One region of the Bradyrhizobium sp. 155 genome, then DNA from elsewhere that is predicted to be linked to it. Evidence: predicted binding sites of a transcription regulator. Region 1 holds the regulator's gene; the other holds the start of a gene.
What was found. The regulator LexA, encoded in region 1, represses DNA repair genes until DNA is damaged. The targets are predictions, from matches to a motif close to TGTTCNNNNTGTGTTCNG.
Positions count from the first base shown of each region.

Region 2: the regulator LexA is predicted to act here: its motif matches at 3,610-3,627, upstream of IVA93_RS19610 (DUF3072 domain-containing protein).

Region 1 covers NZ_CP064704.1:3,640,128-3,645,494, forward strand. Annotated here, with positions in the region: partial or broken gene IVA93_RS17735 (ComEC/Rec2 family competence protein) at 1-1,567, shown strand, start outside; gene IVA93_RS17740 (hypothetical protein) at 1,706-2,140, opposite strand; gene lexA (transcriptional repressor LexA) at 2,634-3,335, opposite strand; gene IVA93_RS17750 (molybdopterin molybdotransferase MoeA) at 3,512-4,723, opposite strand; gene IVA93_RS17755 (hypothetical protein) at 4,962-5,153, opposite strand; gene IVA93_RS17760 (HAD family hydrolase) at 5,320-5,367, opposite strand, start outside.
Region 2 covers NZ_CP064704.1:4,013,141-4,018,507, forward strand. Annotated here, with positions in the region: gene IVA93_RS19570 (HU family DNA-binding protein) at 1-55, opposite strand, end outside; gene IVA93_RS19575 (hypothetical protein) at 464-649, shown strand; gene IVA93_RS19580 (hypothetical protein) at 895-1,197, shown strand; gene IVA93_RS19585 (hypothetical protein) at 1,373-1,645, shown strand; gene IVA93_RS19590 (hypothetical protein) at 1,815-1,991, shown strand; gene IVA93_RS19595 (hypothetical protein) at 2,212-2,721, shown strand; gene IVA93_RS19600 (hypothetical protein) at 2,744-3,124, opposite strand; gene IVA93_RS19605 (hypothetical protein) at 3,293-3,508, opposite strand; gene IVA93_RS19610 (DUF3072 domain-containing protein) at 3,669-3,884, shown strand; gene IVA93_RS19615 (hypothetical protein) at 4,513-4,782, opposite strand; gene IVA93_RS19620 (hypothetical protein) at 4,788-5,030, opposite strand; gene IVA93_RS19625 (VOC family protein) at 5,277-5,367, shown strand, end outside.

The sequences.
Region 1 (5,367 bases):
CGGCGGCTTACGGCTGCGTTACGCGGCCTTCATGCAAGGCCTGCGCGATGCGATCGATGCCCGCATCCGGGCGACGCTCGACGGCGACAATCGGGCGATCGCGACCGCGCTGCTCACCGGGCGGCGCGATGCGATCACCACGCCCGTCAACGATGCGATGTTCATCTCCGGCCTCGGCCACGTGCTCTCGATCTCCGGTTATCACATGGCCGTCGTTGCCGGCGTCGTGTTCTTCGCGGTGCGCGCGCTGCTCGCTCTGATCCCCGGATTGGCGGCCGGCTTCGCCATCAAGAAATGGTCGGCCGCCGCCGCGCTGGTCGCCGCTGCGTTCTACCTGCTGCTGTCGGGCGCGGAGGTCGCCACGCAAAGGTCGTTCTTCATGACGGCGGTGGTGCTGATCGCGGTGATGGTCGATCGCCGCGCCATCACCTTCCGCACGCTTGCTGTGGCTGCGCTGATCGTGCTGGCGGTCGCGCCGGAAGCGCTGGTGCATCCGAGTTTTCAGATGTCGTTTGCGGCAACGCTCGGCTTGGTCGCACTGGTGCAGATCGGCATGCCCAATTTGTTTGCCTCGCCGGACAATTCGGCGACTGCGCGCATTGCGATGTGGGGTGGGCGCGAGATTGCGATGCTGTTCATGGCTTCGCTGATTGCGGGACTTGCGACGACGCCCTATGCCGCCTTTCATTTCCACCGTGTCACGCCGTTCGGCGTGCTCGCCAATCTCGGCGCGATGCCGGTGGTCTCTGCGCTGGTGATGCCGGCGGGGCTGTTGGGGCTGCTTGCTGCGCCGTTCGGGCTGGACAGCGTGTTCTGGTGGCTGATGGGGATTGGCATCGAGTGGATGGTCGCGGTCTCGCGCTGGGTCGCGGCCTTGCCGGGCGCGGTGGGCCGCATCCCGGCGTTCGGGATCGCGCCGCTGATCGCGGCGAGCCTGGGAATCATTGTGCTCGGCTTGTTGCGCACGCCGCTGCGCTGGTCCGGCGCCCTGGTGCTGCTGGCAGCGATCCTCTGGGGACTGTCGGCGCGGCAGCCCGACATCCTGATTGCCGGGGATGGCGCCAGCGTCGCGGTGCGGGGCAGGGACGGATATCTGCACCTGATCAGGACGAACAAGGACAGCTTTCTGCTCAAGGAATGGCTCGCTGCCGACGCCGATCCGCGCGATGCGGGCAGAGCCTCGCTTGCCGATGGCGTGTCCTGCGACGAATCCGGCTGCGTGACGCCACTGGCCGACGGGAGGCTGGTCGCGCTGGCACTGCGCGTCGACGCTCTCGCGGACGATTGCAGTCGGGCCGCGCTGGTGGTGACGACTCGTCCCGCACCGCCTGATTGCGCGGCGATGGTGGTCGATCGGCAGCGGCTCGCCAGCCAGAGCGCGCTGGCGCTGACGCAGCGTGGTGACGGTTTTGTGGTTCAGGCAGTGAGGGCGAGAGGCACGAGCCGCCCCTGGTTGCCGGCCGGCGCCGGCGAGGGTGATTTCGACGGCAGCCTCGCGCCAAAGTCGACCGCGCCTCGCATCAAGGACGCAACGCCGGCGGACACCGACCTGCAAGCCGACGATTGATCTGATGGTGCGGAGCAACGCAGTGGTTCGGTGCGTCCGTTCGGATTAGCGGGGTGCAAACCACACCATCTCGCCGGCCACGGCCGGCGATGGCGATTTAATCCTGACCTCCGACTTCGTAGCCGGAGGGCGGCTCTGTCAGCCGATCGGCAGGTGCGTGACGGTCGGCTGCCTGTCGGCGGTGATCTGCGCCTTGTGCTCGCGCTCGGTGACCGACTGAGTCACCGGCAGTTGCAGCACCGTCGCGCGCTGGCCTTCGACGAGCTGCGTCACCAGCACGTATTTGCCGTCGGGGAATTCGATCGCATCATGATGGCGGTCGGGAACGTGCGGATCGATCTTGCCGAACTTGCCCACGCGGGAATTGATGGTGCGCGTCCAGATCCAGCGATTGTCGTAGCGGACGTCGTCGGCGAAGGCGAGCTCCGTCCCCGGCAGCAGGCAGACGGCAACAGACGGATCGGCTGCAGAGGCGAAGCCGCGCGTCGAGGTGCCGCGGAAGCTTGTCGTGACGATCGTCTCGCCGACTTCGGCGGGGCGCGACGCGACGGCATGTAGGCTGTAGTCACACATCGGGTGCTCCTCATGCTGGGATAGCAACCCGCGTCTCTTATCGAGGCGCAGGCCTCTATCAGAGTGGAAGCACGAACGCTCTGCTTGGTTGTGGGCAAATCTGCGGCTGGCTTCCGCAAGCCGCGATCACATTATCTTTCCCGAATTCAATAGGAACAAAGCTCGCCGCGATGCATTCGGGAGGCGCGTACGCGAACATTGCCAACTTGGCTGCAACGGCCGAACTTGACCGCTGGTCGCTGTTTCCTCGAACAACCGAGCCGCGAAGCGGTGCTGCTTGAAGCGGTGCTGCTTCGTCGGCGTGGCGAGGAGCCAGCGTTGGAGGAGGGGCCGGATAGTCTGTGCAGAACCAGAAAGGCTATCCAGCCGGAGCGGACGATGATCCGCTCCAATCTCTGACCGGCGATGTCGATCGGAAGCGCGCGAGGCGCCAAGCACCTCCGGCATGAAGTGCTTCCGATATGAAGTACTGCCGATAGAAAGACTCCCGGTATCAGTACTTCCGGTAAAGCCCGATCAGCTTGCCCTGAATCTTCACCCGGTTGGGCGGCAGGATGCGGACCTCATAGGCCGCGTTGGCGGGCTCGAGCGCGATCGAGGCGCCGCGACGGCGGAAGCGCTTCAGCGTCGCTTCCTCGTCGTCGATCAGCGCCACCACGATGTCGCCGGTATCGGCGCTCTCGTTGCGCTGGATCAGGGCCATGTCGCCGTCGAGAATGCCGGCTTCGACCATCGAGTCGCCGCGCACTTCCAGCGCGTAATGCTCGCCCGAGCCGAGCATGTCAGGCGGTACGCTGATAGTATGGCTGCGGGTCTGCAACGCCTCGATCGGCGTGCCGGCCGCGATGCGGCCCATCACCGGCACCGCGACGGGACGTTCGCCCTCGTCAGCGGGCAGGCTCGCGCTCGCACGCACCTTGCCGAGATTGCCCTCGATGACGCTCGGCGTGAAGCCGCGGCGGCTGCCAGCGGCTGCCTGGAGCTCCGGCAGCTTGATGACTTCAATCGCACGGGCGCGGTTGGGCAGGCGTCGGATGAAGCCACGCTCCTCGAGCGCCGTGATCAGGCGATGGATGCCCGACTTCGAGCGCAGATCGAGCGCATCCTTCATCTCGTCGAAGGAGGGCGGCACGCCGCTTTCCTTCAGACGTTCACTGATGAACCGCAGAAGCTCGTATTGTTTGCGCGTTAACATCTCGACCAAAGTCCCCCGGTTGATGTCGTCCGATTCCGAGACGCTGAATTCGGCCATAAGCCGCTGCATGCTCGAAACAAATCATGAACAGACACTATATGTTCGATACATGTTCCGCAACTGCTTAATTTACCGTGAACAGAGCAAAGTGCGCGGAACGCGCGTTGCGGGGGCGCTCAGACGGGGAGCCGCAACACTTCGCAAGCCGTGCCGGCTTCGGCCTTCGGCGCGAATGGTGCGCGGACGAGAAGTACCTGTGCTGCAGCGAGATTCGCAAGCAGCGAAGAGTCCTGATGATTGACGGGAACAACGACGCGTGTGCCATCGTCACGCTCCTCAAGATGCGCGCGCAGATAGTCCTCGCGCTGGTCGTTGGCGCCGACGTCGCGGCCGAGCACGGCGCGTTCACGGCGATGGTGAATCACTGAACGGCCCGACAGGGCGCGAATCAGCGGCACCATGAACAGGAAAGCGCACACGTAGGACGATACGGGATTGCCCGGCAGGCCGATCACACCCATTGCGCCGAGTCGCCCGTGCATCATCGGCTTGCCTGGCCGCATCGCGATCTTCCAGAACGCCATCGCGATGCCTTCGTCCCGCAGTGCCTGCTGGACCAGATCGTGGTCGCCGACCGATGCGCCGCCGGTCGTGATCAGGACGTCGGCGCCGCTCTCGCGGGCGCGGCGGATGCCGGCGGTGGTGGCCTCGAGCGTGTCGGCGGCAATACCGAGGTCGATGGTCTCGGCGCCCTCGCTGCGGGCGAGCGCGTGCAGGGCGTAGCCGTTGGAATAGACGATCTGGCCGTGGCCGGGCGTGGTGCCCGGCATCACCAGCTCGTCGCCGGTGGCGAGAATCGCGACCTTCGGACGCCTGACAACGGCAAGGTGCGGATGATTCATCCCGGCGGCGAGCGCGAGGTCTCGCTCGGTCAGACGGCTTCCCTTGCGCAGGAGCACGTCGCCCTCGCGGAAATCGACGCCGGCGGGGCGGATGTGCCGGCCGGCGATCGCGGCTTCCTTGATCGTGATGCGCTTGCCGGCGGCGACCGTGTCCTCCTGGATCACGACGGCGTCCGCGCCAAAGGGAACGACGCCGCCGGTGAAGATCCGCACGGCCTCGCCGGCTCCGACCGTCCCCTCGAACGGTCGGCCCGCTGCGACTTCGCCGATGACGGTGAGCTCCGAATCGATCGTCGCGGCATCGGCCGCGCGCACCGCGTAGCCGTCCATCGCCGACATCGCTTGCGGCGGCTGCGTGCGCCGCGCCACGACGTCACGCGCGAGCACGCGATGGTAGGCCTCGTCGAGGGAAATCATTTCTTCCGGCAGCGGCTCTGCACCCGCCAGCACCGCGGCAAGCGCGTCAGAAACCGGCATCAAGGCCACGGCGAAAACTCCTGCTCGGCACGTTCGGGCGAATGTTCCGCACGTCTTCTAGCCGAGCGCAGGCGCAGAGGCAAAAGCGGCTGAGCAGGCACAGTCATCCCGCCCCTTCACATTGTTCCGGAAGGCAGGATCAAGCGCGTCGCGGCATGATCCGAAGGAGGTCACAGATCGGCAGGAGAGTGGTCATGGAAGCGACGAAAATCATGGCAAGGCGAGAACGCGCCATGGCCTGAATCGATCAGCTCCCTGCCTGCCCGGGAGTTACGTCGGGCGCCTTGGATCCCTGATCCTTGTCGGGCAGCGGGTCGGCTTGGGATTTCAGGTCGGCGGCCTTGCTCACAAGCTTGGCGGAAAGGTCCGAATCTGAAGTTGTCCTCGCGAATTCAAGAAGAAGAGAGGCCTGCTTGGTGAGGTAGGTTTTGCCCAGCACGATGATGCATCCGTCCGTAGAAGTCCCAACGGACTCTAAGAGTCCGGAAGGCGGTATTCCGTTCCCGGAACTCTGTATAAAAATGCACAAAGTGATCCGGTTCCTCAATTTTTCAAAATTGGTCCGTCGGGCCGTGCCGTCGTGGGTTTCGCGACAACGGACGTCGTCAAATGCCCAATGCCTTCAATGCGTTCCCGACGTCACGCGGCGAGGT
Region 2 (5,367 bases), 370 kb from region 1:
GCTGCGTGCCCTCGGCAATTGCATCGATCAACTGAGTCTTCGTCATCTTCGCCATGTCTGAATTTCCTTCTGTGCGCGCGAGCAGGCTTTGCTCAGGACGCGGTCCGACCGCGCAACGCGCTTCTGTTTCATGCCAACTTTCATGAAGTGACGGGGCTTAGAACCCATCGACGCCCAAAACGCAAGCAGGGGTTCTGCGGAGGGCCGGACGCCCCGGCAAAGATGCCGCAGCTTCCGCCGTTTTCGCGTTGAACCATTTTCTCCCCGAGGCGTCTAACTCTTTGAAGTCCCCAAGCTTCACCCCCCATCAGAGAGCCCCGCTTCCCCCAGGCGGGGCTTTCGTCTTTGCCTGGACCCGGCCCCGCACTGCCGATCAGGCTGGCCCCCGAGGTCTGCGCCCGGCCACCCCGGTGACCGTCACAAGGCAGGTTCTCTTTTTCGGCCATCTCCTGCATAATGCGGCATGGCAAAAACAAAAGTGACCTTCAAAACCGTCCGCATTGCAGACAACGACTGGAAAATCCTGGCGGATTACCCGGACAGCGAACAGCGCGAAATCAAGGGCTTCACCAGCAAGGCAGACGCCGACGACTGGATCAATGGCGACCGCAAGATCGCGTGGCTCCGCTCCCAGGGATACGCCAAGTAAACCGCACATGAGTCACGCGCGTATCGCGTGACGCCCGTATGGGTATGAGGCGCGCTCCGTCCCTCCCGCTCCATAGGTTCTTTCCGTGCCGGCGCCTTGCCGAGCAAGCGGCAACGCCCGCGCGTCCTATCGGCTGGACGGGAGCGCCTGGTCGATAAACCTTTGGCTGGGCATGCGCCGTTGAGACTTCGGTAACCTAACGCCTCCAAGCTCCTCTTAGTATCGTTGCGTTGGAGTACCCCACAGTGCTGGATTTTAACGAGCTGCGTGAACTCGCGGCCGATGTTCGCGTGTTCGTCGACATTGCCGAAGACAAGGCCGAAGCGCTTCGCGCCGTCATCACAGCCTATGACGTGGTGCTCGCGATCTTCCCGTCGGGAGAGGGCATGGGTCTCCACGTCATCAAGGGCGGCGAGATCCTGGACAGGATTGCAAACTCACGAACCAATACGAGCTACAGCCACACAGCCATTGCGGTTCCCGACCTGGAGCACGCGGAAGTGCTCAAGCACCTGACGGGCCCGGCCGATCAGCGGCTTGCGGCTTAGAGCGTTTTCAAATTCGCGGGACGAAAACGCGTCACAACAATCTGGAGCAGTTCTGATTCAAGCAGAACCGACAACGCCTCGTTGCAGACGAGAATTTTTGCACTCCAGAACGCCTTGTTTTAGGAACACGGTTTCTGCGCTCCCGTTGGCCCACACAACCAACCAGGAGTTTGAGATGAAGAAGCTCGTCATTGCGACCGCCGCCCTCGGCCTCATGTGCGGCTCTGCCTTGGCCCAGACCCAGACCGGCCCCGCCGCGCAGTCCGACAACATGCAGAAGCCCGGCATGACCAACACGGACAAGGGCACGATGAGCAGCGGCACGACCGGCGTGAGCCATGACGGCATGAGCAAGGGCGAAATGGTGAGGCCCGACGCCTCCGGCCAGGGCGGCTCCGGCCCGGGCAGCGACCAGGGCGGTACCAAGACCCGCAGCAACAAGAAGTAAGCCGGTTTCCTGTACGGCTCGCTTCCCGGCCGCGTCGCTTCCACAAGCGGCGCGGCCATTTCATGAGAAGGGTCTTTGGAACCTGTCGAATGCACTCCTCACAATCGTGCGCGCACCGGAACGGTCAGGTCTTGCCGCGAGTTGCCCCATCTCCAGCAAGGAGATCGTCATGAGCGTTGAAGGTAAAGTGAAGGAAGGCGCCGGATTCATCAAAGAAGAGATGAACGAACACGGCAAGTCCCCCGAGAGCCAGAAGAAGGCCCAGGAAGGTCGCGACTTGCGCAACGAAGGCCGGATCGAAGACGGCAAGCCGCCGAAGACGACGAAGCCGGGCACCGGTCACTAGATCGCGTTCGAAACCCCGTTTGGTGAAAGCCGCCCCTGGTCATGTCAGGGGCGGTTTTTCACGTTCATGACCAGCCGATACGTGCCCATGCGATCTTCCGAAGCTGTGATCCTCCGAAGGTGCAGTCCTACAAAAATAGCCGGAGGCTCGAAGCATGCAGGGCGATGGCTGGTAGAACGCTCCGGCTGTTGTATGGTCGAACGTTTCTTGTGAGGGGCTGATGAAGATTGCCATTGTTGTCGCCGGCTTGATCGTTGTTGTTGCCGCCGTTCTCGTGGCGGTACAGCCCGGCTTTCTAAAGCCTGCGTCTATGGCACTCGTGAAGAAGTCCGACATCCTCGGCTTTTCGCCAGGGATGACATTCGACGAAACCAACAAGCTCGTCACGCAACGTCGCTACCGCTGCCGTCAGATTCGCGATTCCTACGTCCTGGAGTGCGCAGTCGACGGCGCCAAGGTCACGATCTTTGCCGACGACGTTGACCCTGGGAATCCTGATCCCAAACATCGCATCTGGCGCGTCATTGCGGAGTTGAACAATCCGGGTCCCCAAGACGCTGCCGTCAAATCGATCTCCGACCAGTTCAACGCCCAGCCAACCAGGGACTCCCGGGACGGATGGATATGGACTGTCGGCCGTGGGCTCAAGCTGAGCTACGACGGCGCCGCCTTGAAGCTGGTGGACGAGGCTGAGGAAATCAGGCGTGGCAAGCAGGAAGCAAAGCGCTAGGGAGCGCGACGCCGGGTGCCCTTCAGTGACGAAACCGGTTGACGGCCAACAGCGGCAGCCATGATCCCAGCACCATGCAGATCGCAATGGCTGCGACTAGGACGTATTTCAGGGGATGTTGCGAGGACGCGAGCGAACCTTCGAGGTGAAGGTATGGCAGCATCGCCTCCACGGCCATCCCGATCAGGGCAACCGCAACCAGCCCGCCAACCGCCGAAGCGAGCAGGTTGACGATCCATCCGATCGCGCCGCGCTCGTTCGACCAAGCCTCGTAGATCGCGACAGCCAGCATCACGAGCACAAAGACCAGCATGAAGCTCATCGAGCCGCCGACGCTCGCCTTCGACCCGAAGATTTCCACCAGCAGCATGGCCGCCACCGCGAGCAGTGTGATCGCCTTCACGACTTTCCTCTTTGGTGTCTCAGCACATAGGCCGCGAAGCCAATTCCGATGCCGAGCAGGCTTTGCAGCATGGCGGTTGGTCGCGCCGGGCTTCGCCGGGGTTCAACAAATTGCACTCGGAGAACTGCAGGACCGCCGCGCAGTGACGACCGAAGGCCGGGGACCGATCTATGCAGCTTGCCTATTGGAAAGCCGCTCGAACGCCGTGATGGCCCGGTTGGCCAGCATGAGGCGTCTGTGCTCGCCCTTGCGGACCATCTCTTCGACGGCGGCCGAGAGAAAGCGGCTGGTGAACGGCGCGTCGCTGACTTGTCCGGTGCGCTCCAGATAATCCCAGGCGATCTGCACGGAATGTTCGATGAGATGGGACAGGTTCTCGCTCATGCAGAACCTACGCTTGGCGGGAGCGCTTGTTCCGCGCTGGCCAGTAGGTCGGTTCTTCATGGCAGATCTCGAGACGTTCAATTTCCGCACGTTTTCGACTGACGAACAAATGAGGAACGACAAGCGCGCGCCGACGTTAGGTGGAAAAGGAGAGATCGCGATGGCTGACAAGACAGCTGACAACACCGGGGACAACACACAAAAGGATCCGAAGGATTGGGTTTCCGGCGACGACCCGATGACCGGCGCCCAGGAATCCTACCTCAAGACCCTCGCCGAGCAGGCGCACAAGCCCCTCCCCAAGAAGGATCTGACCAAGGCAGAGGCGTCAGAGCTGATCGACACGATGCGGCAAAAGGCCGGGCTCGAGAAGTAGACAGCGGGCATGTACGCCCCGCCCCTGCGAGACGGAAGAACATGACTCACCGATGATCAGAAGTGTCGCGGGAAGGTTGCAGGCGTTCGGCCAACGCTGCATTCACAAACGTTGAGCGCGCTGCATTTCGTCGGGCACAGACAGCGTCGATTGAGCGCACGATCCCGCAATGTCGATTCCACAACTTCAATGCCGGGATCGCGGCCTGTCGCTTTGCGAGCCGGGCACTCATCCTGCTTTGCCTTGCTTCACGTCATGTACGATGTCACCGATGGTGCTTCCCACGACAATCGCGGCAACAACAGGCCAACCGGCGGCTACCATAAGGATGGCCCCGTAGCGCATGTCTTCGCCGGGCCGTTTGTAACTGTCTCGGCCCGAGAACAGGAGCACCGCGATCAGGCAGCCAACTGCGTATCGTCTAAACCATTTCACGACGAGAGACCTTCGTTTACGGGCATTCGTCGCCTCGAACTCCGTCGTGGTTCATGATGTCGGCCGTCCGGCCGCTCGCCGGCAGGCGAAATTTCAGACGATCATGCAAGGCGCGTCAGGCGCCTTGCATGACCTGCTGCCGCTCATTTTCTTGAGCGCGCTGAGCATCGGCTCCGCGCCGAGCTCAGTTCTGTCACTTCGGCAGATCGCGGATTGCCAGCTTGATGACTGTAAGGACAACGAAAGCGGGCGCCCCGTAAACGATGGCGTTCACGGCCCAAGTGATGGCGACGCCCAAGAAAACGGAACTGCCGACAGCTCCCCAGAAAAGGTAAGCTGCGGATATACCCGGCATCTCCCATGCCATCACAGGGGTGGAGTAGTCGGTTAGCTGCTCCATGACGAGCAGCACCGTCGAGACGAGGGCCCCGATTGCCAGTGCGACGGTGAGAACGGATTTCATTGTCTTCAAAGGCCCAACAGCGCCATCACGATCGGAATCATAAAAAAGGCTGCCAGGCCGAGGAGGCCTCCTACGGCAATCTTCACCCAACGCCGTTGAATTTTCGGCTCGAGCCATGTCGCCAGTTTGACCCAGAGCGCATACGCCCATCCGGCAACAATCGAGCGGATAAGTGCAAACAGAAGCTCGCCTAGAATATTGGCCATAGCGGTTAGTCGCGTCAGTTCCGCGGGGAGTTCATCTGCCAACGGCTAAACAACCCCGTGTCCCCCGTGAGTGAGGTGGCCCAGTTCTGCGATTTGCGTCACGTTCTGAGGACCCGGTTAGCGCTGTGGGGCTTCGTGAAGGGCTCGTTTTCTAGCGCTTGAGCAATGCCATCGCCATTCACGGCGCGCTCGGCGCGGCATCGTGACTGCTGACATCAGGGTGGCAGCAGCGGTGTGCGACGAGCCCCGCGATGCCGCTCAAATCTGCGGTCAACCAAAGGACATGCCATGAAGTTCGCCTCCACTCGCCTGATCGCTACTGACATCAAAATCATGGTTTCGTTCTACGAAATGGTGACCGGATGTTCCGCCGAATGGC